Regions from separate parts of the Pseudomonas sp. R3-41 genome, predicted to be linked through region 2. Evidence: predicted binding sites of a transcription regulator. Region 2 holds the regulator's gene; each other region holds the start of a gene.

Region 1 (7,712 bases), 1.2 Mb from region 2:
ATCGTTTCCACCTCGGGTGGTTTGCATGCCGGCCAACCGAGCGGCGTGGGTCACGAAGACTATATCAAGTTGGTGTTCGGTTTCCTCGGCATCACTGATATCGAATTCGTCCGTGCCGAAGGCCTGGCCTACGGTGACGACATGCGTACCAAAGCCCTGAGCGAAGCCACGTTGCAGATCGGCCAGCAGTTCGCCGCTGCGTAAATCCTGCGTAAAGGCAGCAAGCGCTTCAGGCAACCTTCGCAAAACCCTGTATTCTCGTCGTCATTGGATGGCCGGGATGCAGGGTTTTGCTGCATTCGGCGCCGGGGATCTGGCGCAGGTTATGCAGGCCAAGACTGCGAGCGACGGGGCCTTCCCGTGCGCTGGTGAGGGTGGGAAAATTCGATGGCACGTTTTGGTGCAGCGTTGCTGCTTTGCTTGTTTGCCAGTTTCGCTTCAGTGCAGGCCGCGCCGGGGCCGCATCCGCATTGGAGCGCCGGTTTCCATGAGCTGAATTTTCTTGATCCGCTGGATCAGCAGCCGATGCACGCCATCGCCTTTTATCCGTCCACCGACCGCGAACAATCCAGCCTGCTCGGCGGCTACCAGATCGATGCCGCGCCGGAGGCTCAGATCGCCATCGGCCGTTTTCCACTGTTAATGCTGTCCCATGGCAATACCGGCACCCCATTGGCCCTGCATGACCTCGCCACCTCGTTGGCGCGCAAGGGGTTCGTCGTGGTGGCCGTGATTCATCCCGGCGACAATGTCCAGGACCACAGCCGGCTTGGCACCCTGAGCAACCTGTACGGGCGGCCGATCCAGATTTCCGAAGCCATCACCGCGACGCTCAATGACCCGATGCTCTCGCCGTTCGTCAACGCCGGGCAGGTTGGGGTGATCGGTTATTCGGCGGGTGGCGAAACTGCGCTGATCCTGTCCGGTGCGACGCCGGACCTCAATCGCTTGCGCCGCTATTGCAAGGAGCGGCCAGAGGATCGTGACGCCTGCAACACCCAGGGCGAGTTGATCGCCGACCGCGATGACCTGCAACCCGTGGCCGACCCCAGGGTCCGGGCATTGTTGCTGATGGCGCCGTTGAGCCTGAAGTTCGGCCGTCATACTTTGGCCGATGTCCATGTGCCGGTGCTGCTGTACAGTGGCGATGGTGACAATCTCGTGGCTTTCGACAAGAACGCCGCTGCCTTGGCCCGCAAGCTGCCCACCGCTCCAGATTTCAAGACCCTGGCCGGCGCGGGGCATTTTGTCTTCCTGGCGCCGTGCACCGACGAGCAGATCGCTGCGATGCCGGCGCTCTGCACGGATGCCGATGGCGTCGATCGCAAGGACATTCACCGCACCATGATTACCGAGGCCAGCCGCTTTTTCGGCGAGGCCTTGGGTAAGGCGACCCGGGCGGGGATGAAGACGGCTGATCAATAAGGTCATGCTGTTCACTTAGCGTTTAGCGTTCCGGCTGATCTTCCGATCCGAGAGGCATGTTTTTTTTGTGTGTATATCCGTTTCTTCGGTAACGGCTGCTGGCGGTTCCGCTTTTACAGCGGGTCACTTTTGAAGAGCGCAAAAGTAACCAAAACGCTTTTGCCCCACCACTCGGTGCCTCGCTAGGGCTCGGCATGCCCTCACTCCGGCATTGCTCCGTGGGCCGCCGCGAAGGGCCATCCATGGCCCAGCGCGGCTATCCCGGCATCCATGCCGGGATGCCCACTCCACAATACCTGCGTTCGGCCATCGTGGTTAACGGGGCGCCCGAGATCAACGTCCTCCCCGAGGCGGCCTGAGAGCCGACCTGGCTCTTCCGGTCGTACACCCATCAGATCTGTGGGAGCAAAGCTTGCTCGCGATATCGGTGGTTCAGCCAATGAAGATGTTGGATGTGCCGACCCCATCGCGAGCAAGCTCGCTCCCACAGGTTTTGTGGCGCACATGAATCTTGTGTCTGCTGAAGATCCAATGTGGGAGCGAGCTTGCTCGCGATAGCGTTGGTTCAGTCACATAGATACTGGATACACGGCTCTTGCTTTGCTTTGCTTTGCTTTGCTTTTGGATCTTGATCTTGATCTGGACGCCCCGTTAAACCACGCTGGCCGAACGCAGGCATTGTGGAGTGGGCACCTCGGCATGGATGCCGAGGTAGCCGCGCTGGGCCATGGATGGCCCTTCGCGGCGGCCCACGGAGCAATGCCGGAGTGAGGGCACACCGAGCCTAGGCGAGGCACCGAGTGGTGGGGCAAAGCGTTTTTGGTTACTTTTGGCGCTCTTCCAAAAGTGACCCGCTGTAAGAGCGGAACCGCCAGTAGCCGTTACCGCAGAAATGGATATACACACCAGAGCAACTAAACACCGAACAGTCTAAAAAAGCCAAAAAACGACAGTGAACAATATTACAAAGGCGCATTCATGGCCCGACGCCGCAGCAGCAACGTCAGCCCCAGCCCGCTAACCGACAACAACGCAGCACAGAAGAAAATCGACGAATAACCCAGGTTCAACGCCACCGCCCCCATCAGCGGCCCGGCAATCGCCAGCGCCAGGTCAAAAAACACTGCATAAGCACTCAAACCCGCGCCACGGCTGGTGTTCGGCACTTGCTTGATGGCCTCCACCCCCAGCGCCGGGTACACCAGCGACAACCCGAAGCCGGCCAACCCAGCGCCAACCAGAGCGAACGGAGTGGACGGCGCCAGCCATAGCAGTACCAGCCCAAGGGTTTCGATGCTCATGCAAGCGATGGCCGAGTTGAAGCCACCGAAGCGGGCGATGCTGGAAATGAACAACAGCCGCGCGAGGATGAAGCAGATGCCAAAGACTGTCAGGCACCAGGCCGCGCCAGTCCAGCCGCGACTGACATAAAACAGCGTAATGAACGTGGTGAGCGTGCCGTAGCCGATCGACGCCAGGCTCAGGCCCGCGCCGTAAGGTGCAATCCGTGCAAATACTGCCCAGAAAGGCAGGCGCTCGCCGCGAATGACCGGCACCGACGGCTTGTTGCGAATCATCAACAGCGCAGCACCCGCCAGCAGCGACAGCGCAATGCCCAGGCTGGCAAACCCCAGCTCACCCACCATCACCACCCCCAGCGGTGCTCCAATAGCGATGGCCCCATACGAGGCGATGCCGTTCCAGGAAATCGAGCGGGCCGTGTGCTCCACCCCCACCTGGCCCATGCACCAACTGATGGTGCCCACGCCAATCAGCCCCTGGGCCACGCCGAGCAACAAGCGGCCAGCAATCAGAATCAGCAGGCTGGTCAGGGGAAAGCTTTGCAGCAAGGTCGAAATCAGCGTCAGCACGCCACTGAGCACAATCCCCGACAACCCGTAGACAATCGCCCGCTTGGTACCGACGCTGTCCGACAACCGCCCGGCCATGGGCCGGCTGAGCAGCGTTGCCAGGTACTGTGAACCGATGGTCAACCCGGCCACCACCGCGCTGAAGCCCAACTGTTCGTGGACATACCCGGGCAACACGGCAATGGGCAGGCCTATGCAGAGGAAGGCGATGAAGGTGTAGAAAACGATGGAGACGATCTGCAGCGTGATCGACAAGGAATTGGGGGCAGAGGAGGGCGTGGGCATGGGGCTCGTTCGCGGGCAGCGGTAAGAGAGCCTCATCATGGCGCGAGGTGGGGATAAAAGAAAGCAGGCTAACTAAATGTATTGGGAGGACGGGGTGTTCAGGCTGGATGGATGCTGTGTGTGCCGCCTCCATCGCGAGCAAGCTCCCACAGTTGTTTTGGGATGGTCAAAGGATTTGCATACTCCACAGACCCTTTTGTGGGGGGCTCAGGATTTGCACATTCCACAGATCCCCTGTGGGAGCGAGCCTGCTCGCGATAGCGGAGTGTCAGTCAGCGATGATGCCGACTGACCCGACGCCTTCGCGAGCAGGCTCGCTCCCACATTGTTTTGGGGGATCTCAGGCATCATCAGTCCGCCAACAACACCGCCGCATCGAAGCCCACCCGCAAGTTGCCCCAATGACGGCCGCCGAAGAAGAGCGGTACGTCGATCTCGGTCATGATTTCCCCGGTATCGCGCAGGTAGGTCTGCAGCAGGAAGCGCTGGACGTTGCCCGCCGCGCGCAGGCCGATCGGGTCGTTGAAGATGCGCTTGTTGCGGCACACCGGCAAATCCACTGCCCGGTCGCCGGTCGGCGGCTTGGAGACCCAACTGTTGTTCACCGGGCAATAGCCCTTGCTGTCGACCATGAACGACACCTTGCCACCCGGTGTGCTGCGGGTGAGCTTGTCGCATTCCTCCTGGCAGACCTGGGCAAAGCGTTCGGTGTAGCAGGTCATGTACTGCTTGGGATCGGTGCCGGGCACCAGCTGGTAATTCTGATCGAACAGGTTCAGACCTTCCCGTTGCAGCGCTTCCAGGCGTACTTGCAGCGTATCGCGGCACTCGCTGGCGCGGGTGATGGCGGCATCCAGCTTGCCGTGTCCAAGCACGAAACGACCCAGCAACGCCTGGACCTTCTCGGCCACGCCAGACAGGTCGCGGGTGGCCGTGGCCGAATGCTGCATGCGCTGGTCGATCAGTTGGCTATCGGCGTGAATCTGGGTGACCCGGTCGTTGATCCCGGTGTTGCTGTCGGCGAACTGTTGGATATGGGTCGCGATGTCCGCCAGCTTGCCGTTGGTGGATTCGAAGTCGACGATCATGCTTTCGAAATGGCCTGAGGCGCGCTCCACCACTTTCTGGGTTTCCCGGGCGCTGTGGCTGATCTGGGTCGTCTGTTCATGGGTCGAACTGACCTCGTCGAGCATGGCGTCGATGTTGCGCGAGATATCGTCGGTGGCCCGGCTGACGTTTTGTGCCAGGGTCCGCACTTCATCGGCCACCACCGCGAAGCCACGGCCGCTTTCGCCGGCCCGGGCGGCTTCGATGGCGGCATTGAGGGCCAGCAGGTTGGTCTGGGCCGAGATCTGCTGGATCAACCCGACAATCGACTTGATGCTCGACGAACGCTGGTTCAAGGCGCTCACCAGGGTGGCGAACTCACCAAGGCTGCTGGAGATTTCGCTGATGTTGCCAGTCACTTCCAACAGCTCGGCATAGGAATCGCGGGCCATGCTCAGGTTCTGCGCGGTGGTGCTGGAGATGCCCTGGGTCTGGCGCGAAACCTCTTCGATGCGGCCCACGGCGGTATTGCTCTGGTCCATCACTTCCTTGGCGAAGCGCGCCTGGTGGGTGGCGCTGTCGCTGGAGTCGCTGATGTTCTTCAGCGAACGGGCCGACTCGACCGCAATGTGCACGGTCAGCGCCTGGACATTGCTGATGATCTCCCGCTGCTTGGCCAAGAAGCGGTTGCAGGTGGCGGCGAGTGTGCGGATCTCGTCGTGGGTCACCAGCGGCAAATCCTTGGACAGGTCGCCTTCGCCGTTGGCGATCTCTTCCAGGGCCTTGGTCATGGTGGTGACGGGGCGCACGATGAGGTGGCGGAAATACCAGACCATGAAGCTGATCATGCCCAGGGTCAGGACTGCGCCGAAGAGCAGGGCATGGGTGAGGCTGTCGAGCCGGCCCTCGATCTGTCCCAGCAACGTGCCGTCCAACTGCGCGTTACGCAACAACAGCATGATCTCGGCGCGGGCACTGAGGGCTACCCAATAAAGCAAGCCACTGACCAGCACCAACAGGAAAAGGCTCGACAGCTTTTTGGTGAGGGTATCGAAAAACTGCATCTCGATAGACTCATACAAGGCCTTTAACGTCTGCATCACGGCTCCAGGGAAAAAAAAGATTCGATGGCATACATTCGACCGATAGCGGCAAAGCTTTAGCGGATTTGGGCGATTTGATATCACCTTGCGATGCTGGCGCGCGTTAACCCTGTTTCTGCGGTGAAACAGACTGTCAATACCTGCTGTTACGAATTAGACGAAAGTCGTACTAGCGCGTTGCCCGACGACTGCTACGGTTTGAAGTGCAAAACAATAAAAACAAATAGAGGGCGTCTCCATGTCCACTGAAAAGCAACAGGCTGCGCGTGACTACTGGAAGGAAAACCTACGCTGGATGCTGGTCTTACTGGCCATCTGGTTCGTGGTGTCGTTCGGTTTTGGCATCTTGCTGGTCGACTCACTCAATACCATCAGCTTCTTCGGCACACCCCTGGGGTTCTGGTTCGCCCAGCAGGGTTCCATCTACGTCTTTGTGCTCGAGATCTTCTTCTATGTCTGGAAGATGAATCAGCTCGATCGCAAATATGATGTCCACGAAGACTGAGGGCGGCCCGAATGGACACAAAAACCCTGATTTACCTGGTCGTAGGCGCCACCTTCGCGTTGTACATCGCGATTGCGATCTGGACGCGTGCCGGCTCCACCAGCGAATACTACGTCGCCAGCAAGGGCGTGCACCCGGTACTCAACGGCATGGCCACCGGTGCGGACTGGATGTCGGCGGCGTCGTTCATTTCCATGGCCGGGATCATCGCCTTCGCCGGGTACGACGGCTCGGTCTACCTGATGGGCTGGACCGGTGGCTACGTGCTGTTGGCGATGTGCCTGGCGCCATACCTGCGAAAATTCGGCAAGTTCACCGTGCCCGAGTTCGTCGGGGCGCGTTATTACTCGCAGACGGCGCGGGTGGTGGCGGTGATCTGCGTGATCTTCATTTCCTTCACTTACGTCGCGGGGCAGATGCGCGGCGTCGGGATCGTCTTTTCCCGTTACCTGGAAGTGGACATCAACACCGGCGTCATGATCGGCATGGCCATCGTGTTCTTCTATTCGGTGCTGGGCGGCATGAAGGGCATTACCTACACCCAGGTAGCGCAGTACTGCGTGATGATCTTTGCCTACATGGTGCCTGCGATCTTCATCTCGATGATGATCACTGGCAATCCGATCCCGCAGTTGGGCTTTATCAGTGAGGCCGCCGGTTCGGGGCAGAGCGTGATCGAGCGGCTCAACGGCTTGGGCGCCGAATTAGGCTTTTCTGCCTATACCAATGGCACCAAGTCGACCATGGACGTGTTTTTCATCACCATGGCGCTGATGGTCGGCACTGCGGGCCTGCCCCACGTGATCGTGCGGTTCTTTACCACGCCCACCGTCCGGGATGCACGCAAGTCGGCAGGCTACGCATTGCTGTTCATCGCCATTCTCTACACCACCGCGCCGGCCGTGGCGGCCTTCGCACGCACCAACCTGCTGACCTCCATTCCCAATATCAGTTACAGCACCGCGCCGACCTGGTTCAAGGCCTGGGAGAACTCCGGACTGATTGCCTGGGCGGACAAGAACAACGACGGCATCATCCAGTACAGCCCGGGCGCGGCGCTGGTCGGGACGCCGAGTTTTACCGGCGAGCGCGGGGCGCATGAGCAGCGGTTGCTCAAGAACCAGCTCTCGCCAGTGCCCAATGAACTCTATGTCGACAACGACATCATGGTCTTGGCCAATCCCGAGATCGCCGGCCTGCCGGGATGGGTGATCGCCTTGATCGCCGCCGGTGGCCTGGCGGCGGCGCTTTCGACCGCAGCGGGGCTGCTGCTGGTGATCTCCACCTCGATTTCCCATGACCTGCTCAAAAGCAACATCATGCCCACGATCAACGAAAAGCAGGAGCTGCTCGCGGCACGCATTGCCGCCGGTGTGGCGGTGCTGATTGCCGGATTGTTTGGCATCTACCCACCCGCATTCGTCGCCCAGGTGGTGGCGTTCGCCTTCGGGTTGGCGGCGTCTTCGTTCTTCCCGG
Region 2 (7,712 bases):
GCCTGGTTGCCCAGCATCACCATGAGCGTCGGCATGATCGCCAGGGTCAACGGGACCTTGATGACGATCTTCGAGCCCTGGCCCTTGGTCGAGTAGATATTGATCGAACCGTTGAGCTGGGAAATCTTGGTTTTCACCACGTCCATGCCCACGCCACGGCCCGACACGTCGGAGATCTCGGTCTTGGTCGAGAAACCCGGGGCGAAGATCAGGTTGTAGCACTCGGTGTCGCTCAGGCGGTCGGCGGCATCCTTGTCCATCACACCGCGTTTCACCGCGATGGCACGCAACACGTTCGGGTCCATGCCTTTGCCGTCATCGGAGATCGACAGCAGGATGTGGTCGCCCTCCTGCTCGGCGGCCAGGATCACCTTGCCGCTGCGGACCTTGCCCGAGGCTTCGCGTTCTTCCGGCGACTCGATGCCGTGGTCGACCGCGTTGCGCACCAAGTGGACCAGCGGGTCGGCCAGGGCCTCGACAAGGTTCTTGTCGAGGTCGGTCTCTTCACCCACCAGTTCCAGGTTGATTTCTTTCTTGAGCTGGCGAGCCAGGTCGCGAACCAAGCGCGGGAAGCGCCCGAAAACTTTCTTGATCGGCTGCATCCGCGTCTTCATGACCGCAGTCTGCAAATCGGCCGTGACCACGTCGAGGTTCGACACAGCCTTGGACATGGCTTCGTCCTGGCTGTTGAGGCCCAGGCGCACCAGGCGGTTACGCACCAGCACCAGTTCGCCGACCATGTTCATGATCTCGTCCAGGCGCGCGGTATCGACCCGAACGGTGGTCTCGGCTTCGCTGGCCGGTTTTTCCGCTGGCGCAGCCGCTGGAGCACGGGCTGGCGCCGGGGCGGCGGCAGCGGCAGGCTTGGCGGGCTCGGCCTTGGGTTCCGGTGCCTTGGCGGCGGGTTTGGGCGCGGCCTTGGCCGCCGGTGCGGCCGTCTTGGCGGCGGCAGGCGCGGCGGAAGCGGTACCGACCTCGCTGAACTTGCCCTTGCCGTGCAGCTCATCGAGCAGCGATTCGAATTCGTGGTCGCTGATCAGGTCGCTGCCTGCGGCAGCGGCAGCAGGTTTGGCCGGCGTCGGTGCCGAAGCGATGGCCGAATCCAGGGCGTCAACGGCAAAGGTGCCCTTGCCATGCAACTGGTCGAGCAAGGCTTCGAATTCGTCGTCGGTGATGTCCGAGCTGTCGCCCGCCGCTTTCGCGGCGGCCGGGGCTGCTGGCGGGACAACGGCATCTGGCGCGAATTGGCCCTTGCCGTGAAGCTGGTCGAGCAGCGACTCGAACTCGGCATCGGTGATTTCGTCGCTGCCAGCCCCATTGCTGGCCGGTGCAGCCGGCGCAACCTGAGCGGCCGGTGCCTCGGCCTGGGCCTTGACGGCACTCAGGGAGTCCAGCAACTGTTCGAATTCATTATCGGTGATGTCGCCCGATTCTTCGGCGACCGGTTCTTCAACCACTGCCTCGGCAACCGGCGCGGCTTCGTCAGCCGATTGCGGCTCGGCCAGGCGTGCCAGCGCGGCGAGCAGCTCGGGGGTGGCCGGGGTAATCGGCGAGCGCTCGCGCACTTCGCTGAACATGCTGTTGACCGCATCCAGCGCTTCGAGCACCACGTCCATCAATTCCGAATCAACGCGACGCTCACCCTTGCGCAGGATGTCGAACACGTTCTCGGCAATGTGACAGCACTCCACCAGCTCGTTGAGCTGGAGGAAGCCGGCGCCTCCTTTTACAGTGTGGAAACCGCGAAAAATTGCATTGAGCAGATCCGCATCATCAGGTCGGCTTTCCAGCTCGACCAGCTGTTCGGACAGTTGCTCTAGAATCTCGCCGGCCTCAACCAGGAAATCCTGAAGGATCTCTTCATCGGCGCCGAAGCTCATTAATGGCTGCTCCTAAAATAGGGCTAAATCAAAATCCAAGGCTGGACAGCAAATCGTCCACATCGTCCTGACCGGACATAACGTCTTCTCTTTTATCGGCATGAATTTGCGGACCTTCACCCTGAGAGAGATGTTTTTGTGGATCTTTTTCAGCAAGTATCGCTTCACGGTCGTGTTCGATGCCTGCAAAGCGGTCGACCTGGCTAGCCATCAGCACCAGTTTGAGCAGGTTGCTTTCCACTTCGGTGACCAGTTGGGTCACACGCTTGATCACCTGGCCGGTCAGGTCTTGATAGTCCTGGGCCAGCAGAATGTCGTTGAGGTTACTGGCCACGGCGCGGTTTTCGTTGCTGCTGCGCGTCAGGAAACCGTCGACCCGACGGGCCAGCTCCCGAAATTCTTCAGCACCGACTTCGCGACGCATGAACCGGCCCCAGTCGGTGCTCAAGGCCTGGGCCTCTTCACTCAGGCCATTGACCAGCGGTGTTGCGCTTTCCACCAGGTCCATGGTGCGGTTGGCCGCGGCCTCCGTCAGCTTGACCACATAGCCCAGGCGCTCGGTGGCGTCGGTGATCTGCGAGACTTCCTCGGCCTGCGGCATGTGCGGGTCGATCTGGAAATTGACAATCGCGCTGTGCAGTTCACGCGTGAGCTTGCCCACTTCCTGATACAGACCACGGTCACGGGTCTGGTTGAGCTCATGGATCATTTGAACCGCATCGCCAAAGCGACCTTTTTCAAGGCTGTCGACCAGTTCGCGGGCATGTTTTTTCAGGGTCGATTCGAAATCGCCCATTGAAGATTCGTTGTCCATAGCTCCCCCGTGGCGCCGTTAACCGATGCGTTCGAAGATTTTTTCGATCTTCTCTTTCAACGCCTGGGCCGTGAAGGGCTTGACCACATAGCCGTTTACACCGGCCTGGGCCGCTTCGATGATCTGCTCGCGCTTGGCTTCGGCAGTCACCATCAGCACCGGGAGGTGCTTGAGTTTTTCGTCGGCGCGCACATGGCGCAGCAAGTCGATACCGGTCATGCCGGGCATGTTCCAGTCAGTCACCAGAAAGTCGATGCTCCCGCTGTTGAGGACCGGAATGGCTGTGACGCCATCATCCGCCTCGACCGTGTTGGTGAACCCAAGGTCACGCAACAGGTTTTTTATGATCCGCCGCATCGTTGAGAAGTCATCAACGATGAGGATTTTCATGTTCTTGTCCAATTCGACCTCCAAGCAGTCTTAAACGCGCCCAGCACCTGGACGCGCCATTTCAATCAATTCCGGCACAACACTCGACAACGGTCTGGAGCACAACGGATGGAAACTGACCCGGCAACGCCATGCCAGTCCCGCTCGCAGTGTCCCCACACTGCCTGTCAGCGCGCTCGCCACTCCCCCAAACGGCCCCGCAAGCGGGCCGCGCACTGGCTGTGTAACTGGCTGACCCGAGATTCGCTGACCCCCAGGACCTCACCGATTTCCTTGAGGTTCAGCTCTTCGTCGTAGTACAGCGCCAAGACCAGTCGCTCACGTTCCGGCAAATTGGCAATCGCATCCGCCAGCGCGCTCTGGAAACGTTCATCTTCCAGGTCACGTGACGGCTCCATGTGAGCACTCGCGTTATCCTCATGCAGCCCTTCGTGCTCGCCGTCCTGCAAGAGGTCGTCGAAGCTGAACAGGCGACTGCCCAAGGTATCGTTCAAAATCCCGTAATAATCATCGAGACTCAACTGGAGTTCGGCCGCAACCTCGTGATCTTTAGCGTCACGCCCAGTTTTAGCTTCGATTGCCCGAATCGCGTCACTGACCATGCGGGTATTGCGGTGCACCGAACGCGGCGCCCAATCGCCCTTGCGGACTTCATCGAGCATCGCCCCACGAATGCGAATACCGGCATAGGTCTCGAAACTGGCGCCCTTGCTGGCGTCGTATTTGTTCGACACTTCAAGCAGGCCGATCATGCCGGCCTGGATCAAATCCTCGACCTGGACACTGGCCGGCAACCGCGCCAGCAAGTGATAGGCGATACGCTTGACCAGTGGCGCATAACGCTCGATCAATTCGTATTGGGCGTCCCGTGCCGATTTTTTGTAGAGATGGTTGTAACCGCTGGCTGTCATAACACGGGCCCTGCTGTTTGTTGCACAAGACGCTCGACGAAAAACTCCAGATGCCCGCGGGGGTTGGCCGGCAGCGGCCAGGTATCGACCTTTTGGGCGATCGCCTTGAACGCCAGCGCGCATTTGGAACGTGGAAAGGCTTCATAAACGGCACGTTGCTTCTGGACGGCCTTGCGCACGCTTTCGTCGTAAGGCACTGCACCGACGTATTGTAGGGCGACGTCCAGGAAGCGATCGGTGACCTTCGTCAACTTGGCGAACAGGTTGCGTCCTTCCTGCGGGCTCTGGGCCATGTTGGCCAGGACGCGGAAGCGGTTCATGCCATAGTCGCGGTTAAGCAGTTTGATCAGGGCATAGGCGTCGGTGATGGACGTCGGTTCGTCGCAGACCACCAGCAGCACTTCCTGGGCGGCGCGCACGAAACTGACGACCGAGTCGCCGATGCCGGCCGCGGTGTCGATCACCAGCACATCGAGGTTATCGCCGATGTCGCTGAACGCCTGGATCAGGCCCGCGTGCTGCGCCGGGGTCAGGTGAACCATGCTCTGGGTGCCGGAGGCAGCCGGCACGATGCGAATCCCGCCCGGCCCCTGCAACAGCACGTCGCGCAGTTCGCAACGGCCTTCGATCACGTCCGCCAGGGTGCGTTTGGGGGTAAGCCCCAGCAACACGTCGACGTTCGCCAGGCCCAGGTCGGCGTCCAGCAGCATGACCCGTCGGCCAAGCTCTGCCAGAGCCAGGGACAAGTTCACTGACACGTTAGTCTTCCCGACGCCACCTTTGCCGCCGGTCACCGCGATCACCTGTACGGGATGCATGCTGCCCATGTTCGTTCTTTACCTTGTCTTCTTAGACGGAGGCCACATTACTGGCTGCGCGTTCGCATACGGAACAATGCATGGCAGACCATCGATGTAGGTACAAAAAATATTCATGATTACCTCAGCCGACCTGCTTGGTCGGGCTGTGGTAGATGTCAGCGAACATGTCAGCCATGGCTTCTTCGCTGGGTTCTTCCTGCATTTGCACACTCACGGCACGACTGACCAGTTGATGACGGCGCGGCAGATGCAAATCATCCGGGATCCGCGGCCCGTCGGTCAGGTAGGCCACCGGCAGTTCATGACCGATCGCCAGGCTCAACACCTCGCCCAGGCTTGCCGTTTCGTCCAGCTTAGTCAGGATGCAGCCGGCCAGCCCGCAGCGTTTGTAGCTGTGGTATGCGGCGGTTAGAACCTGTTTCTGGCTGGTGGTTGCCAACACGAGATAATTTTTTGACTTGATACCGCGTCCGGCCAGGCTTTCGAGCTGCATGCGCAGGGCCGGATCGCTGGCTTGCAGGCCGGCGGTATCGATCAGCACGACGCGTTTGCGCAGCAGCGGTTCCAGCGCCTGGGCCAGGGATTGGCCCGGATCCACATGGGTCACCGACACATTGAGGATCCGGCCCAGGGTCTTGAGTTGTTCCTGGGCACCGATGCGGAAACTGTCCATGCTTACCAGGGCGATGCTCTGGGCGCCGTACTTGAGTACATAACGGGCGGCGAGCTTGGCCAGGGTGGTGGTCTTGCCCATGCCGGCAGGACCGACCATGGCAATGACCCCGCCCTCTTCCAGCGGCTCGACTTCCGGCGTGGCAATCATGCGTGCCAGGTGCGCCAGCAGCATGCGCCAGGCCTGGCGCGGCTCTTCGATACCATTGATCAGCGCCAGCAGGTCGCGGGACAACGGGCCGGACAGGCCGATGCGTTGCAGGCGACGCCACAGGTTGGCCTGGGCCGGACGGCTGCCTTGCAGCTGGTTCCAGGCCAGGGAGCCGAGCTGGACTTCCATCAGCTCGCGCAGGCTGTTGAGTTCGAAGCGCATCGAGTCCAGGGCGCGCGGGTCAAGCCCACGGGCTGGCGCGGCAGGTGCCGGCTCTGGACGACGCGGTTCGGCCTGGACCTGTTCCATCAGCGGTTCGGCGGCGGTCAACGGCAGGCCGGCGGTCAGCGGCTGACCGGCGAACAATTGACGATTGGTGCCCGGCGCGCCTTCGCCTTCGCTGCTGCGCAGGCTCAGTTCGGCCTGGGCGCTGGCGATGCGCGATTGAGTCTTGCGCAGCTCGTCTTCAAGTTCCATGTTCGGAACCCGTGGCGCCAGCGCCGACAATTTGTAATCCAGGGCCGCCGTCAGCTCGACACCGCCGGCGATACGACGGTTGCCAATGATGGCTGCTTCAGCGCCCAGCTCGTCACGAACCAGTTTCATGGCCTGACGCATGTCTGCGGCGAAAAAACGCTTCACTTGCATAAACCACTACCTCAGCCGTTGGGCCCTACTGTCGCAACGATGGTCACTTGCTTGTTGTCCGGTATTTCCTGGTACGCCAGCACATGCAGCCCCGGGACCGCGAGGCGTCCGAATCGCGAGAGCATCGCGCGAATCGGACCGGCCACCAGCAGGATCACCGGTTGGCCTTGCATCTCTTGCCGCTGGGCTGCCTCGATCAGCGAACGCTGCAGCTTCTCGGCCATGCTTGGCTCCAGCAGAACACCCTCTTCCGAGCCTTGTCCTGCCTTCTGCAGACTATTGAGCAATATCTGTTCCAACCTTGGCTCCAAGGTGATAACAGGCAGCTCAGACTCAGTGCCTACAATGCTTTGGACGATTGCACGGGATACGCCGACCCGAACCGCGGCCACCAGGGCGGCGGTATCTTGACTCTTGGACGCGTTGTTGGCGATGGCTTCGGCAATACTGCGTATGTCGCGCACAGGCACTTGCTCGGCCAACAACGCTTGCAGGACCTTGAGCAACTGCGACAACGAAACCACGCCCGGCACCAACTCTTCAGCCAGCTTCGGCGAGCCTTTGGCCAGTACTTGCAGGAGTTGCTGGACTTCTTCGTGGCCAATCAACTCGCTGGAGTGCTTGTACAGAATCTGGTTCAAGTGGGTCGCCACCACGGTACTGGCGTCCACCACGGTGTAGCCGAGGGACTGGGCCTGGGCCCGCTGGCTGATTTCGATCCACACCGCCTCCAGGCCAAAAGCCGGATCCTTGGCGGTGATGCCGTTGAGGCTGCCGTAGACCTGGCCAGGGTTGATCGCCAGCTCGCGGTCGGGGTAGATCTCGGCTTCGGCCAGGATCACACCCATCAGTGTCAGGCGATAGGCGCTCGGCGCCAGGTCGAGGTTGTCGCGGATGTGCACGGTGGGCATCAGGAAGCCCAGGTCCTGGGAGAGCTTCTTGCGCACCCCCTTGATCCGCGCCAGCAACTGACCACCCTGGTTGCGGTCGACCAACGGAATCAGGCGATAACCGACTTCCAGGCCGATCATGTCGATGGGCGTCACGTCATCCCAGCCCAATTCCTTGGTTTCCATGGCGCGGGCCGGCGACGGCAGCAGTTCCTGCTGGCGCTTGACCTCTTGCAGGGCCTGGACTTTCTGCACGTTCTGCTTCTTCCAGAACAGGTAGGCACCGCCAGCCGCCAGGGCCGCCATGCTCAGGAAGGAGAAATGCGGCATGCCAGGCACCAGGCCCATCACCGCCATCAGGCCGGCGGCAACGGCCAGGGCCTTGGGCGAGGCGAACATTTGTCGGCTGATCTGCTTGCCCATGTCTTCGGAGCCCGACGCACGGGTCACCATGATCGCGGCGGCTGTGGATAACAGCAGTGATGGCAATTGCGCCACCAAACCGTCACCAATGGTCAACAAGGCGTAGACCTTG
Region 3 (7,712 bases), 1.2 Mb from region 2:
ATCGACGATAGGCCCGCGGGAGGTGTTGACCAGCAGCGCTTCGGGTTTCATCCAGGCCAGCGCCTGGGCATCCACCAGGCCGCGGGTGCGTTCGCCGAGCACCAGGTGGATCGAGAGCACGTCGGCCTGTTGGAACAACGCCTGCTTGCTGACATAGGTCACGCCCACTTCCGCGGCTCGCTCGGCGCTGAGGTTCTGGCTCCAGGCGATGACACGCATGCCGAACACCTGGCCGAATTGCGCCACCCGCGTGCCGATGCTGCCCAGGCCGAGGATTGCCAGCGTCTTGCCGTGCAGGTCGCCGCCCAGGCCTTGCTGCCACAGCCCGGCGCGCAAGGCATTGGCTTCCTGCACCAGGTTGCGGGTCAGGGCCATGATCAGCGCCCAGGTCAGTTCGGGCGTGGCGTGTTTGTAGCTGTCGGTGCCGCAGACCTGGATGCCCAATTCGGCGGCGGCCTTCAGGTCCAGGGCGGCATTGCGCATGCCGCCGGTGAGCAGCAGCTTGAGATTGGGCAAGCGGCGCAGCAGGCCTTCGTCGAACACGGTGCGTTCGCGCATCACGCAGATCACCTCGAAGCGCTGCAAGCGTTCGGCGAGGGTGTCGCGGTCGGCGGGGTAGTCGTGGAGAAACGTCACCTGGCCGACGCTGTCGAGCACCGACCAATCCACCACGCCGCGTGCCACATCTTGCCAATCGTCTATGACTGCTATTTGCACCGCCATGGATCACCTCGTCAGGGAATGGGTTTGTCCAGCCAGCCGAGCAGCGCCTTATGGAACCGATCCGGCTCTTCCATTTGCGGGGCGTGCCCCAGATTGGGGAACTCCACCAGGGTCGCGCGGGGAATCAGCCCGGCCACCTGCTTGCCCAGTACCTCGTAGTGACCCAGTTTGGCCTTGACCGCCGGCGGCGCGATGTCGCTGCCGATGGCGGTGGTGTCCGAGGTGCCGATCAGCAGCAGGGTGGGCACGGTCAGGTCCTTGAACTCGTAGTAGACCGGCTGGGTGAAGATCATGTCGTAGATCAGCGCCGAGTTCCATGCCACTTGCTGATGACCCGGGCCCTTGTTCAAGCCGGCAAGCATGTCCACCCAACGGTCGAACTCAGGTTTCCAGCGGCCGGCGTAATAGGTAGTGCGCTCGTAATTGCGAATCCCCTCGGCGGTGACCTTCAGCTCACGGGCGTACCATTGGTCCACGGTGCGGTAGGGCACGCCCAAGGCTTTCCAGTCTTCCAGGCCGATGGGGTTGACCATTGCCAGGCGTTCGACCTGATCGGGAAACTGCAACGCGTAGCGGGTGGCGAGCATCCCGCCGGTGGAATGGCCGAGGACGATGGCTTTCTGTACGCCGAGGGCCTTGAGCAAGGCTTGGGTGTTGTTTGCCAGTTGCTGGAAGCTGTACTGGTAATACTCGGGTTTGCTCGAGGTGCAGAAGCCAATCTGGTCTGCCGCGACGACCCGGTAGCCGGCCTCGCTGAGGGTCTTGATCGAATCGCCCCAAGTGGCAGCGCAGAAATTCTTGCCGTGCATCAGCACCACCGTGCGGCCATTGACCTTGCCTTGGGCCGGCACGTCCATATAGCCCATCTGCAAGGATTGGCCCTGGGACTGTAAGGCGAAATGCTTGAGGGTGTAGGGGTATTCGAAGCCTTCCAGCTGCGCACCGTAGGCCGGGCCTTCCGGTGGATTGGCGGCCTGGGCGAGCAGGGGCAGGGCGGCGGTGAGGAACAGGCTGGGCAACCAACGGGGCATGATTCGGGACATGGTCGATCTCCTTGTGGCCGCCGCCGATCCTGGCGCGACCCGATTATGGCGACATTAACCACAGGCAACCGAACGGCCCGAACGTTCAACCCATCCAGCCCAGCGTGGCCAGGGCGAGCACGCCATAGCGCATGCCTTTGGCCAGGGTCACGATCAGCAGGAAACGCCGCCACGGCTCGCCCATCACTCCCGCCACCAGGGTCAACGGGTCGCCGATGATCGGCAGCCAACTGAGCAACAGCGACCAGCGGCCGAAGCGCTGGTAATGCAGGCGAGCCTTGTCCAGGTGGGCCGGGCTGACCGGGAACCAGCGCCGGTCCTTGAAGTGTTCCAGGCGCGTGCCCAGCCACCAGTTCACCAGCGAACCCAGGACGTTGCCGACCGTGGCGACCGCGAGCAGCAACCAGGTTTCGTGGCGCTCGCTGAGCAACAGGCCGACCAACAAGGCCTCCGACTGCAGCGGCAACAAGGTCGCCGCGCCGAACGCCGCCAGGAACAAGCCGAGATAGGCTTCGCCCATCAGTGGGCCGGGTAATCCGCCACCACGGTTTGGGTCCCGTCTTTTTTCTGGCCGATCACTTGATAAGCGTCGCTCATGCCATCCATTTCCATGCCGGGCGAGCCCATGGGCATGCCCGGCGCGGCGACACCGAGCAAGTCATCGCGCTTGCCCAGCGCCAGCACCTGGTCGGCCGGGACATGGCCTTCGACGAATTTGCCGTTGATTTCGGCGGTGTGGCAGGAGCGCAGGTTCGGCGCCACGCCCAGGCGTTGCTTGACCGAACTCATGTCGGCCTCGACATGGTCGTTGACCTTGAAGCCGTTTTCTTGCAGATGCGAGATCCACTTTTTGCAGCAGCCACAATTGGCATCGCGGTGCACATCGATGGTCACCGGCTCGGCGGCCTGGGCCAGTGAGGTGAGGAACAGGGCGCTCAAGGCGAGCAGGTGCAGGGGGTTGGCCATGGAGGTGGTCTCGTGTCGTACGGTTTGGAGGGAGGATAACAGAGTAGCGAGCATGAACTGACAGGGGGCTGAGGCGGGGATTACAGAATTGTCAGGTTGGGAGAGTAAACAAGCTGCCCCCAATCGAGAGGGCATCACCCATCGCTTTTGTGGCGAGGGAGCTTGCTCCCGCTGGGGCGCGAAGCGGCCCCAAGACAGCTTGCTCAAAATACCTGACGCACCGAGGTGCTGGGCAAGGGGGCTGCTGCGCAGCCCAGCGGGAGCAAGCTCCCTCGCCACGGTTTGTGAGCAAACAACCTGTAGGAGCACGCTCCCACAGATCAGGGCGGATGTGGGGGCTGTGTCCGCGTCAGCGCACCTTGAACCGCCCCATGATCGCATTCACCCGGGTATTGGCTTCCAGCAGTTGCCGGGTATTGGCCTCGCTGGCCAGGCCGCTTTCCACCAGTTCCTCCACCATGTGGCGGATTTGCACCATGCTGCGATTGATCTCCTCGGTCACCGCGCTCTGTTGCTCGGCGGCGGTGGCGATCTGGGTGCTCAGGCTGTTGATCTGGCTGACGGAGCCGGCCATTTCGTCCAGGCCCGAGTTCACCCGTGACGTCGCATCGGCGGCCGACTGGCAACTGGCCTGGGTGTTTTCCATGGCCGAGACCGACGAACTAACGCCCTGGGTCAGGCGGGTCAGCATTTCGTTGATTTCCGAGGTGCTGGCCTGGGTGCGAGCGGCGAGGGCGCGGACCTCGTCGGCCACCACGGCGAAACCACGGCCTTGCTCACCGGCCCGGGCGGCTTCGATGGCGGCGTTGAGGGCCAGCAGGTTGGTCTGCCCGGCGATGGCGCCGATCACGCCGAGGATTTCGGTGATGCGCTGGGCGTCCTGTTGCATGCTCTCGACCTTGCGGGTGGCGCTGGCCACCTCATCGATCAGCGCCACCACACTGTTGGAGGCCTCGCCGACGACCACGCGGGAGCGGTCGGCATGCTCGTTGGCGCGTTGGGTGAACGCGGCGGTCTCGGCGGCGTTTTGCGCGACGCTTTCAGCCGTGGAGCTCATCTGGGTGATGGCGGTCACGGTCTGGTCGGTTTCCGAGGCGTGGCGCATCAGGATTTCGCTGGTGTGGGCCGAGGTCCGCTGCAGATCGCCGAGGCTCGACGCCATGGCGCCGGTGGCCTGGGTGACTTCACCGATCATGCCTTGCAGGTAAGCGATGAAGCGGTTGACCGAATGACCGATCGCGCCCAATTCATCCTCGGCCCGGATGATGATGCGTCGGGTCAGGTCGGCATCGCCCGTGGACAGGGCGTCGATGTTGCCTTTGAGCACCTTCATGCGGTGGGTCAATTGGCGGATCGCGTAAAGTTGCATCAACACCAACAGGATCACCATTGGGATCTGCAGCAGGCTCAAGGTGTTCAGCACATCGTCGCGTTGGGCGGTGATCAGTCGGGTTGGCAGCGCAGTGGCAAGGAACCACGGCGAACCTTCGATAGGGCGCATGAAGAACGTGCTGGCCTCGCCCTTGTTGTCGAATTCGACCCGCTGCAACGGCTGGTCACGCTTGGCCAGGCCTGCCTTGACCTGGGCAGCGAATGGCGAGGATGCCGCCAAGTCGCTGATATTCTTCAACACGATCGGCCCGCTGATGCGCGAACTGTTGCTGATGATCTTGCCGTCGCCTTCGACGATCAGCATTTCGGCGCTCAGGTCGGCTTCCTTGCGCGCAATCAGGTCGTTGAAGAAGCCCAGGGTCACGTCGATGGTGGACACGCCGTAAGGCACGCCATTCTTCTGGATGGCCATGGCGCAGTTGGTGCGGGGCTCGGCGCTGGCGTCGTCTTTATAGGCTGCGGCCCAGGCGCATTTGCCAGGCGGCGTGGCCATGCCGCCCTTGTGCCAGGGTTGTTCGTAATAGTTGGGCGCGGCGTCACTGTTCCAGAAGGTATTGACCACCAGCTTGCCGGACGCATCGCGATGCCAGAACGTGCTGAACTTGCTACGTCCCTCGGCCCGCTGGTTGGGCAATGGCCAGATCCCGCCGCCGAAGACTTTCAACTCGCCGTACTGGTCCACCAGCCCCGGCAATACTTTGTCGATGGCATCGCTGTCGAGCAACGGGATGGTCTGGGTGATGCTGCGTTGCTGCGCCTGCACCTTGTTCAGTTCGCCCTGGATCTGCTCGGCAACCTCGGCGATGCGGTTCAGCGCCACTTGCTCTTCAGTCTGGCGCAGCTTGGGCGCCACCAGGTAACTGATGCCCACCACGGTCAGGAGGGACAACACCAGCATGAAAATGACCAGGGACAGGGTGTAGCGAGCCTGAATCGTTCGGAATGAGGGCATGTGGAAAATCCTTGCACGAAGGCGACTTTCTGGAGCAAGCGGATGGGCAGTCCTGACTATATCGGCCTGGTGGGACGCAGCTTTAGAGGTCAGTCAGTCGAGGAATTAAAGCGGGTGGATTGCACGAAGACACGCCTTCGGCTGTACCATGGGGCCCCGTTGGTTGCCCGTCATTCCGGCAATACGGTATGGACCTGGCAGCCTTTGGATACAGAACGGATACATTCAGGAAATTGGCAATGACTCATTCGCAACGTTTGAAATACTCGATTCTGATCGTCCTCGTCGTCCTGGCAGTCATGCTGGGGCTGTCCTGGATGCAGGGCCAGGGCATGATCAGCGAGCAGCTGTTTCAATACATCGCCATTGCCGTGGCGGTCATCGTGGTGGTGATCAACGGCGTGATGCGGCGCAAGGTCAAGCCCTGAGCGCCGGGTTCAGTCCTCGGCTTCGAGCACGGCCATCGCGCTGGGGTGCAGGCGGTAGCTTTTATCGGGGTTGAGGGTCACGACGCCCTCGCTGCACAGGCGCTTCAACACCTCGCGCACGCTGAGAAAGGACAACGGAATGTCCAGCCCCAATAACTGGCTGTGCACACCACGCACGCCCAGGCAGCGGTTTTCGTGGGCGGCCTTGAGCAGCGCATCGATGACTTTGAGGCGAATCAGGCTGGTCCGCAGCCCGAAGCTCTTGAGCAGGCGCCTGATGTGGTCGTTGCCGCCGCGCTCTGGCGGCCTGTCGAATTCACGGTGGGTGGCGCTCAGCGAGACGCCGGTCGGCCTTGGCTTGCCCTCCATGGGCAGTTGCGCGTTACGCATGCAGAAACTCCTTACCAGCCTGATCAGAAAAGGTCACGAATACTCTCCTGTTATAGGACGAACGAGGACGGGCAATCATGAGGACAGTGATGTGAAAAAATTGCCCCGGCTTCGTCAAACCCCCGTGTTCAAGCGGCGCCAGGCCATTAATTTTTTTTTATCCGGTTCGTTTTCAAGGTAGGCACATTCCGGTTCAGCATGCGGTGTGTGATTTCCCAGGCGGGCCGAGTGTTGTCTACAGGCGCAGCGGTAGCCGTCCTGGTTTTTGCGGTTTTCATCAGGAGTGAACGTGAGAATGTCCGGGCAGTTATCGAGGGTTGGCCTTGCAGGCGCTTTTCTAGGGATCGCCCTCGGGCTCAGCCCTGTGGTCAATGCGCAGGACGATGGGGCGCAGGCCAGTGCCGAGATCCGGCGCACCCGTTTTGGCGTGCCGCATATCCGGGCTCAGGACGAGCGTGGGTTGGGTTATGGCATCGGCTATGCCTACGCCCAGGACAACCTGTGCTTGCTGGCCAATGAGATCGTCACGGTCAACGCCCAGCGTTCGCGTTATTTCGGGCCCGAGCAGGTCACGGTCGAACAGCGGGAGAACCGCGTCAGCGACCTGTTCTTCAGCTGGCTCAACACGCCGCAAGCGGTCTCCGGTTTCTGGCAGGCCCAGGCGCCTCAAGTGCAGCAATTGGTCGAAGGCTATGCGGCGGGCTACAACCGCGCGTTGGCCGAGCACAAGGCCAAGGGCCTGCCCGAACAGTGCGCCAGCGAGTGGGTACGGCCAATCACTGCGCTGGACTTGGTCAAGTTGACCCGTCGGTTGCTGGTGGAAGGCGGCGTCGGCCAATTCGCCGAAGCCCTGGCGGGTGCGCAACCGCCCCAGGCGACCGCGCTCGCCGCCGCTCCGGCCACGAGTTTCGCTGCCGCCGCGACCCGGCAGCAGCGTTTTGCCCTGGAGCGCGGCAGCAATGCCCTGGCCATCGGCAGTGAGCGCTCGTTCAACGGCCGTGGGATGTTGTTGGCGAACCCGCATTTTCCATGGGTGGGCGGCATGCGTTTCTACCAGATGCACCTGACCATTCCCGGCAAGCTGGACGTCATGGGCGCGGCGCTGCCAGGTCTGCCGATGATCAACATCGGTTTCAGCCAGCACCTGGCCTGGACCCACACCGTCGACAGTTCAAAGCATTTCACCCTGTACCGCCTGCAACTCGACCCGAAGGACCCGACCCGCTACTTGCTCGATGGCAAGTCCGTACCGATGAGCCAGCAGACGGTCACAGTGGACATCCAGCAACCCGACGGCCAGGTGCAGACGGTTTCCCGCGTGGTCTATGGCTCGCAGTTCGGCCCGATCGTGCAATGGCCCGGCCGACTGGACTGGGATAACCGGTTCGCCTACAGCCTGCGGGACGCGAACCTGGAAAACGATCGGGTGCTGGCCCAGTGGTACGCCATGAACAAAGCGGTCACGCTCAAGGACTTGCAGGCCGCCGTCCATAAGATCCAGGGCATTCCCTGGGTCAATACCCTGGCGGTGGACGACCAGGGGCAAAGCCTCTACATGAATGTGTCGGTGGTGCCGAACGTCGATGCCGACAAACTGGCCCGGTGCAGCGATCCCAGGGCCGGGTTGCAGATGATCGTGCTGGATGGTTCTCGCAGCGAATGTGCCTGGGGCAGCGATGCCAAAGCGGTACAGGAGGGCATTTATGCCGCCGACAAGCTCCCGCAGCTGTTGCGCCGCGATTATGTGCAGAACTCCAACGATTCGGCCTGGATGGTCAACCCGGCGCAACCCTTGGCCGGTTATTCCCCGTTGATCAG
Region 4 (7,712 bases), 1.4 Mb from region 2:
CCGCTGCCGTCAGGACCAACGATGAAAAACTGGCAGGACGAGATCAAGTGGGACGCTGACGGCCTGGTGCCGGCCATCGCCCAGGACCACAAGACCGGGCGCGTATTGATGATGGCCTGGATGAACCGCGAAGCACTGGCCCTGACCGCTGCCGAGAACCGCGCCATCTATTGGTCACGTTCCCGTGGCAAGCTGTGGCGCAAGGGTGAAGAGTCCGGCCACGTGCAGCACCTGCATGAGATGCGCCTGGACTGCGACGGCGACGTCATCATCCTGATGGTCGAGCAGGTCGGCGAGATTGCCTGCCACACCGGCCGTCAAAGCTGCTTTTATCGCGTCTTCGAGAACGGCGATTGGAAAACCGTCGACCCGGTGCTCAAGGACCCGCATGCCATTTATTCAGGACATACCCATGAGTGACACCCTGACCCGCCTGGCCCAGGTGCTGGAAGAGCGCAAGGGCGCCGCCGCCGACAGTTCCTATGTCGCCAGCCTGTACCACAAGGGCTTGAACAAGATTCTGGAGAAAGTCGGCGAAGAGTCGATCGAGACCATCCTCGCCGCCAAGGACGCCGCTGTCAGCGGCGATTGCAGCGACGTGATCTACGAGACCGCCGACCTGTGGTTCCACAGCCTGGTCATGCTGGCCCAACTGGGGCAGCATCCGCAGGCCGTACTGGATGAACTGGACCGTCGTTTCGGTCTGTCCGGGCACGTCGAGAAAGCCTCGCGCCCGTCCGCCTGATCAATTTTTGAGAGGAGTAGCCACATGGGTATCTTTGACTGGAAACACTGGGTCGTCATCCTGGTCGTCGTGGTGCTGGTGTTCGGTACCAAGAAACTGAAAAACCTCGGCACCGATGTCGGCGAGTCGATCAAGGGCTTTCGCAAAGCCATGAACGATGATGAAAAACCAGCCGATCCGACGACCACCCAAGCCCAGCCCGGACAACCGGCCCAACCGGTACACCCGCAGGCCACTCAGCCTGTGAATGCACCGAATACCATCGATGTGCAGGCCCAGAAAGTCGAAGAGCCCATCCGCAAAGACTCGTGAGCACTGACTAATGTTTGGGATCAGCTTCACTGAACTGCTGCTCGTCGGCCTCGTCGCCCTGTTGGTATTGGGCCCCGAGCGCCTGCCGGGTGCTGCGCGCACTGCCGGTCTGTGGATCGGGCGCCTGAAGCGCAGCTTCAATGCGATCAAACAGGAAGTTGAACGTGAAATCGGTGCCGACGATATCCGTCGGCAACTGCACAACGAACATATTCTGTCCCTGGAGCAGGAAGCGCGGAAAATCTTCACGCCGACCCAACAGGAACCGACGCCGGTCCAGCCCGTGGTCGAGCCGACGATGGCTTCCCAAACGCCAGAAAGCGGCGTGCCGGTGGCAGAACCGGCGCCAGCGACACCGACGGTAGCGGACACAGCCTCCACCGCTGCGCCTGCGCCTAACGACCCTACTTTGCCGCCGCGAGCCCCATGAGCGATATCCCTGAAAACGACCAGCCGATGCCGCTGGTATCGCACCTCACCGAGTTGCGCACCCGCCTGCTGCGTTGCGTCGCGGCGGTTTTCATCATCTTCGCCGGGCTGTTTTCCTTCACCCAGCAGATCTACACCTTCGTCTCCACGCCGCTGCGCCAGTACTTGCCGGTAGGGGCGACGATGATCGCCACCGACGTGTCGTCGCCGTTCCTGACGCCACTGAAGCTGACGATGATGGTCTCGCTGTTCCTGGCGATCCCGGTGATCCTGCACCAGATCTGGGGCTTCATCGCACCGGGCCTGTACAAGCATGAAAAACGCATCGCCGTGCCGCTACTGGTATCCAGCATCCTGCTCTTCTACACCGGCATGGCCTTCGCCTATTACCTGGTGTTCCCGCTGATCTTCAAGTTCTTCGCCGCCGCCACCCCGGCGGGCGTGGAGATGATGACGGACATCAGCAGCTACCTGGATTTCGTCATGACGCTGTTCTTCGCCTTCGGCGTGGCGTTCGAAATCCCGGTGGCGGTGGTGCTGCTGGTGTGGATCGGCGTGGTCGATGTCGCCTACCTGAAGAAGATCCGCCCCTACGTGATCATCGGCTGTTTCGTGGTCGGCATGATCCTGACCCCGCCGGATATCTTTTCCCAGACCCTGTTGGCCGTGCCGATGTGGCTACTGTTCGAGATCGGCATCCTGTTCGGTGGCCTGGTGCGCAAACGTCGGCAGGAAGACCCCGAGGACCAACCGGTCGATGACCACAACGATCAGCCGCCAGCGACCCAAGCGTGAACCTGCTGCTGCTCGAAGAGGCCGATTTCATCGGGCCTGACCGCGTCATCCTGAGCGATCGCCGGTTGACCCACATGCAGGAAGTCCACCGCAGCGCGGTCGGCGACAACCTGCGTGTCGGGCGCATTGGCGGGTTGATGGGCACAGCCCAGGTGCTGCGCCTGGAAGCTCGGGAAGCCGAACTGCAAGTGATCCTCGACCAGGCGCCACCGGCCAAGTTGCCACTGACCCTGGTGCTCGCCCTGCCGCGTCCGAAAATGCTCCGGCGAGTGTTCCAGACCATCGCCACCATGGGCGTGCCGCGGGTGGTGCTGGTCAACAGCTATCGCGTAGAAAAGAGCTTTTGGCAGACGCCGTTCCTGGAGCCCGAGGCAATTCGTGAGCAATTGATCCTGGGCCTGGAGCAGGCTCGGGACAGCGTGCTGCCTGAAATCGTCATTGAAAAGCGCTTCAAGCCCTTCGTTGAAGACCGCCTGCCGGCCCTTGTGAACGGGACCCTCGGGCTGGTCGGCCACCCAGGCAACCACCCGCCCTGCCCCCGGGCCCTGACGGAACCCGTCACCCTGGCAATTGGCCCCGAAGGCGGCTGGATCCCCTACGAGATCGACCTGCTGGGCAAGGCCGGCTTGCAACCGGTGCAGCTGGGAGAGCGGATCCTGCGGGTCGAGACTGCCGTTACAGCCCTGCTGGCAAGGTTGTTCTAAATGGCATCGCCGCTTCTCCTGTGGCGAGGGGATTTATCCCCGCCGGGCTGCGCAGCAGCCCCTCTTCGGTGCCCAGTCAATGAGTGGGCACGTCACTGCTTAGGGCCGCTTCGCGTCCCCACGGGGATAAATCCCCTCGCCACAAAATAAACAGCCTTAGAATCCTGAGTTCATTCCTACAGATCGCGCCCAAGCTGCCGATACATTCCCCATAAAACCAATTCAACGCTCCAAGGGAGTATCAGCATGTTCGGGTGGCTTGCCCAGGGTCTGGGAAATGTAAGCGTTAACCGCAAACTCGGCGCAGGCTTCGGCCTGGTGCTGCTCCTCACCTTGATGATTGCGTTCACCGGCTGGTCCGGCCTGGGCAATGTCATCAGCCGGGGCGACAAGCTGGGGTTCATTGCCAGTCTCAATGACTTGAGCAAGGACTTGAACCTGGCCAGCATCGACTACAACACCACGCGGGGCGAGAAAGGGCCGCAACAGGTCAACGACCTGCTTGGCAAACTCGAAGCCGGCCTGAAAACCGCTCGCGAGTTGATCGAACAGCCTGCCGATGTTGCACTGATCGACCAGCAACTGGCCGCCGTGGCCGAATACAAAAGCGCCTTCGCCCAGATGACCAGCGCCACCGTCAGCCGCGAAGACGCCCGCAGCAAGCTGGGCGCCAGCGCCGATAACACCGTGGCCCGCGTCGCCGAAGTGGAAAAAGCGCTGCTGCAAGGTGGCGACATCACCCAGTTCAACAGCATCGTTACCTTGAGCAAGGCCATCCAACAGGCGCGCTATCAGGTTCGCGGCTACACCTACAGCGGTAAAAGCGAGGCCCAACAACCGGCCATCGATGCAATCACCGATGTCTTGAAACTCTTGGCACGCTTGCCGGCGCAGTTGCCCGAAGAGCACGCCGACAAGCTCCAACAGGCCAGCGACTCGATGAACATCTATCGAGCGGCGGTCAGCCAGTTCCGCGATTCCCAACTTGATAACGGCGCCGCATTGCAGAGCATGAGTCAGCAGGGCCAGGTACTGATCGATTCCAGCCAGAAGCTCACCGTGTCCCAGACCGCCGTGCGTGACCACGACACCGCCCAGGCCAAGAGCGTCCTGATCGCAGCCGCCGCACTGGCGCTGCTGTTTGGCGTGATCACCGCCCTGCTCATTACCCGACAGATCGTCGGCCCGCTGGATCAGACCCTGAAGGTGGCAGAGCGCGTCGCCGCTGGCGACCTGACCCACAACCTTACCTCCGACCGCCGCGACGAACTCGGCCAACTGCAACGTGCCATGCAAAGCATGACCGTCGGCTTACGGCAATTGATCGGTGGCATCGGTGAAGGGGTTACCCAGATCGCCAGCGCCGCTGAACAACTCTCAAGCGTGACCGAACAGACCAGCGCCGGGGTCAACAGCCAAAAAGTGGAAACCGATCAGGTCGCCACCGCCATGCACGAAATGACCGCCACGGTGCAGGAAGTGGCGCGCAACGCCGAGGAAGCTTCCGAAGCCGCCGTCGCCGCCGACCAGCAAGCCCGTGAAGGCGACAAGGTCGTTGGCGAAGCCATCGCCCAGATCGAGCGCCTGGCCAAGGAAGTAGGCAACTCCACTGCCGCCATGGGCGATTTGAAGCGTGAGAGCGACAAGATCGGCAGCGTCCTGGACGTGATCAAGTCCGTGGCCCAGCAGACCAACCTGCTGGCCCTCAACGCGGCCATCGAGGCAGCCCGTGCCGGCGAAGCCGGTCGGGGCTTCGCCGTGGTGGCCGACGAGGTCCGTAGCTTGGCCCAGCGCACCCAGAAATCCACCGAAGAGATTGAAGAACTGATCGTGGGCCTGCAGACCGGTACCGAACAGGTCGCGACCATCATGGACAACAGCCGTAGCCTGACCGACAGCAGCGTCGAACTGACCCGTCGTGCGGGGAGTTCGTTGGAGAACATCACTCGGACAGTTTCGGCGATCCAGTCGATGAATCAGCAAATTGCCGCAGCGGCCGAGCAGCAGAGTGCGGTGGCTGAGGAGATTAATCGTAGTGTGCTGAATGTGCGTGATGTGTCGGAGCAGACGGCGGCGTCCAGTGAGGAGACGGCTGCCTCCAGTGCTGAGCTGGCGCGGTTGGGGGTTCATTTGCAGACGTTGGTGGGGCGCTTTCGGGTTTGATGTCCTTTGGGGCTGCTCACTTCTGAGAAGCCCGGAAGCCCGGCCCAGTCAAAAGTAAGCAAAGCCCTCCCGCCCCACCACTCGGTGCCTCGCCTAGGCTCGGCATGCCTGAACGAAGGCATTGCTCCGTGGGCCGCCGCGAGGCGGCCTGGCTCTTGGTGGGCTCGCGTCTCTCCTGTGGGAGCGAGCCTGCTCGCGAAGAGGCCGGCACATCCAACATCACCGCAAACTGACACACCGCCATCGCGAGCAAGCTCGCTCCACCGCCAATCCCTGTGGGAGCCGAGCTTGCTCGCGATGGCGGCGGGGCTATGATCTGGCCTTCACTTCCACTGGAAAAGCCATTTTTCCTGAGCAAACAACAAACCCGTGGCGAGGGAGCTTGCTCCCGCTCGGCTGCGCAGCAGTCGTAAAAAACCACCCTGCTGTTCCCAGACGCACCTTGCAGAATGGTTTTGGGGCTGCTCCGCAGCCCAGCGGGAGCAAGCTCCCTCGCCACAAGGGCGATCCGCAGATAGAAATGCGCCCAACAAAAAGCCCCGCTTCCTTCCAGAAGCGGGGCTTTTTGTGTATCAGGCCACTTGAGGCTGTACGCTCACCGGCTGCAGCGGCAACAACGGTGCATGAGGATCGGCCTTCACCGACTCACGCCACGCCGCCAGCCACTCGGGATGCGCCTCGCTCCAGACCTGCTCGTGCAGGCGGGACAAGGCCACCGGGTCGCTCAGCAAGGCCAGCCGCTCAGCGTTATTGAGACCGGCAGGGCCGACCTTCAAAGCGTGGCGAACGCGTTCGACCCGCAGCCATTCAATCGGCTCGGCCTGGCCGTGACGCGAGGTGGCCAGCGCATACGCCAAGGCGTTCTGTTGTGGATCGACCACCGCCCGGATGAAACCGTCGTTCAGCGCGTGCCAACGGTTCTCATGGGTGTACTGGTCCGTCGACAGCAGCTCCTGGGGCGGTGCGTATTCCTCGGGAATCAGGAACAGGCTCTCATCACGGGATTTCAAGCCCAGGCCCACGCGACTGGAGATCACCGACACCGGGATCGACAGGATCAGCGACCCAACGATCGGCACCAGCCACCAGAGGAAGCTTGGGTTCAGCCAGATCACCAGCAAGGCCCAGAAGAAGCCCAGCAAGGTTTGTGGACCGTGACGCTTGACCGCTTCGCTCCATGGCGTGGAGTCGTCGTCACGTTTCGGCGAGTTCCAGGTCGCGGCCCAGCCCAGGAAAGCGGCGAGCACGAAACGGGTGTGGAAGATCATGCGAACCGGCGCCAGCAGCATGGAGAACAGCATCTCCAGCAACATCGACATGGTCACCTTGAACTTGCCACCGAATTCCTTCGCGCCCTTGGCCCAGATCAGCACGATGCTCAGCAGCTTGGGCAGGAACAGCAACACGATGGTCGTCGAGAACAGGGCGATGGCCTTTTCCGGATGCCATTGCGGCCACAGCGGATACAGCTGGCGTGGCTCAAGGAAGTACTGCGGCTCCATCAGCGTGTTCACCGCCAGCAGCGCGGTGGACAGCACCAGGAAGAAGAACCACAGCGGCGCCGACAGATAAGACATCACGCCGGTCAGGAACACCGCACGGTGCACCGGGTGCATGCCCTTGACCAGGAACAGCCGGAAGTTCATCAGGTTGCCGTGGCACCAGCGACGGTCACGCTTGAGTTCGTCCAGCAGGTTCGGTGGCAGCTCTTCGTAGCTGCCCGGCAGGTCATAGGCAATCCACACGCCCCAGCCGGCACGGCGCATCAGCGCGGCTTCGACAAAGTCGTGGGACAGGATCGCGCCCGAGAACGCGCCTTTACCCGGCAACGGCGCCAAGGCGCAGTGATCGATGAACGGCTTCATCCGGATGATCGCGTTGTGACCCCAGTAATGGGATTCACCCAACTGCCAGAAGTGCAGGCCGGCGGTGAACAGCGGACCGTACACTCGCGTGGCGAACTGCTGCATGCGCGCATACAGCGTGTCCATGCCCGAAGCCCGCGGCGCGGTCTGGATGATGCCGGCGTCCGGCGTGGCTTCCATCAGGCGCACCAGGCTGGTCAGGCATTCGCCGCTCATCACCGAGTCCGCATCGAGCACGACCATATACTTGTAGTCGCTGCCCCAGCGACGGCAGAAGTCGTCGAGGTTGCCGCTCTTGCGTTTCACGCGACGGCGACGACGACGGTAGAAGATCTTGCCGAAGCCCCCGGCTTCACGGCAGACGTCCAGCCAGGCTTGCTGTTCGGCCACGCAGATATCGGTTTCGTTACTGTCGCTGAGCACGAAGAAATCGAAGCGATCCAGGTCACCGGTGGCGGCCACCGACTCGAAGGTGGCGCGCAAACCGGCGAATACCCGCGGCACGTCTTCGTTGCAGATCGGCATCACCAGCGCGGTGCGGGCATCCTTGGGAATCGGCTCGTTGCCGGCGCTGGCGCCGGAGATGCGGTATTTGTCGTGGCCGGTGAGCAATTCGAGAAAGCCCATCAGCGCTGTCCAGAAACCTGCCGACACCCAGCAGAACAGGATCCCGAACAGAATCAGGATGCTGGTCTGCAA

What was found. Region 2 encodes FliA, which starts transcription of late flagellar genes. Its sites were predicted from a motif close to CTAAAGTTTNNNNNNNNNNNGCCGNTAA; they were not measured.
Region 1: the regulator FliA is predicted to act here: its motif matches at 5,764-5,791, upstream of M1D99_RS17265 (methyl-accepting chemotaxis protein).
Region 3: the regulator FliA is predicted to act here: its motif matches at 5,135-5,162, upstream of M1D99_RS16875 (methyl-accepting chemotaxis protein).
Region 4: the regulator FliA is predicted to act here: its motif matches at 3,162-3,189, upstream of M1D99_RS27990 (methyl-accepting chemotaxis protein).

What each region holds. Positions count from the first base shown of each region.
Region 1 is NZ_CP096421.1:3,936,530-3,944,241, reverse strand. Features, by position in the region: gene M1D99_RS17285 (FMN-dependent NADH-azoreductase) at 1-204, shown strand, start outside; gene M1D99_RS17280 (alpha/beta hydrolase family protein) at 388-1,425, shown strand; gene M1D99_RS17275 (nucleoid-structuring protein H-NS) at 1,620-1,784, shown strand; gene M1D99_RS17270 (MFS transporter) at 2,388-3,581, opposite strand; gene M1D99_RS17265 (methyl-accepting chemotaxis protein) at 3,932-5,728, opposite strand; gene M1D99_RS17260 (DUF4212 domain-containing protein) at 5,970-6,236, shown strand; gene M1D99_RS17255 (sodium:solute symporter family protein) at 6,248-7,712, shown strand, end outside.
Region 2 is NZ_CP096421.1:5,093,045-5,100,756, forward strand. Features, by position in the region: gene M1D99_RS21845 (chemotaxis protein CheA) at 1-1,880, opposite strand, end outside; gene M1D99_RS21850 (protein phosphatase CheZ) at 1,909-2,694, opposite strand; gene M1D99_RS21855 (chemotaxis response regulator CheY) at 2,713-3,084, opposite strand; gene fliA (RNA polymerase sigma factor FliA) at 3,252-3,995, opposite strand; gene fleN (flagellar synthesis regulator FleN) at 3,992-4,822, opposite strand; gene flhF (flagellar biosynthesis protein FlhF) at 4,938-6,287, opposite strand; gene flhA (flagellar biosynthesis protein FlhA) at 6,299-7,712, opposite strand, start outside.
Region 3 is NZ_CP096421.1:3,846,580-3,854,291, reverse strand. Features, by position in the region: gene M1D99_RS16895 (D-2-hydroxyacid dehydrogenase family protein) at 1-723, opposite strand, end outside; gene M1D99_RS16890 (alpha/beta fold hydrolase) at 735-1,766, opposite strand; gene M1D99_RS16885 (YqaA family protein) at 1,852-2,286, opposite strand; gene M1D99_RS16880 (DUF411 domain-containing protein) at 2,286-2,732, opposite strand; gene M1D99_RS16875 (methyl-accepting chemotaxis protein) at 3,082-5,076, opposite strand; gene M1D99_RS16870 (hypothetical protein) at 5,316-5,504, shown strand; gene M1D99_RS16865 (fe2+ zn2+ uptake regulation protein) at 5,514-5,894, opposite strand; gene pvdQ (bifunctional acylase PvdQ) at 6,190-7,712, shown strand, end outside.
Region 4 is NZ_CP096421.1:6,476,163-6,483,874, forward strand. Features, by position in the region: gene hisI (phosphoribosyl-AMP cyclohydrolase) at 22-420, shown strand; gene M1D99_RS27965 (phosphoribosyl-ATP diphosphatase) at 413-745, shown strand; gene M1D99_RS27970 (twin-arginine translocase TatA/TatE family subunit) at 770-1,057, shown strand; gene tatB (Sec-independent protein translocase protein TatB) at 1,068-1,487, shown strand; gene tatC (twin-arginine translocase subunit TatC) at 1,484-2,281, shown strand; gene M1D99_RS27985 (16S rRNA (uracil(1498)-N(3))-methyltransferase) at 2,278-2,985, shown strand; gene M1D99_RS27990 (methyl-accepting chemotaxis protein) at 3,232-5,148, shown strand; gene mdoH (glucans biosynthesis glucosyltransferase MdoH) at 5,721-7,712, opposite strand, start outside.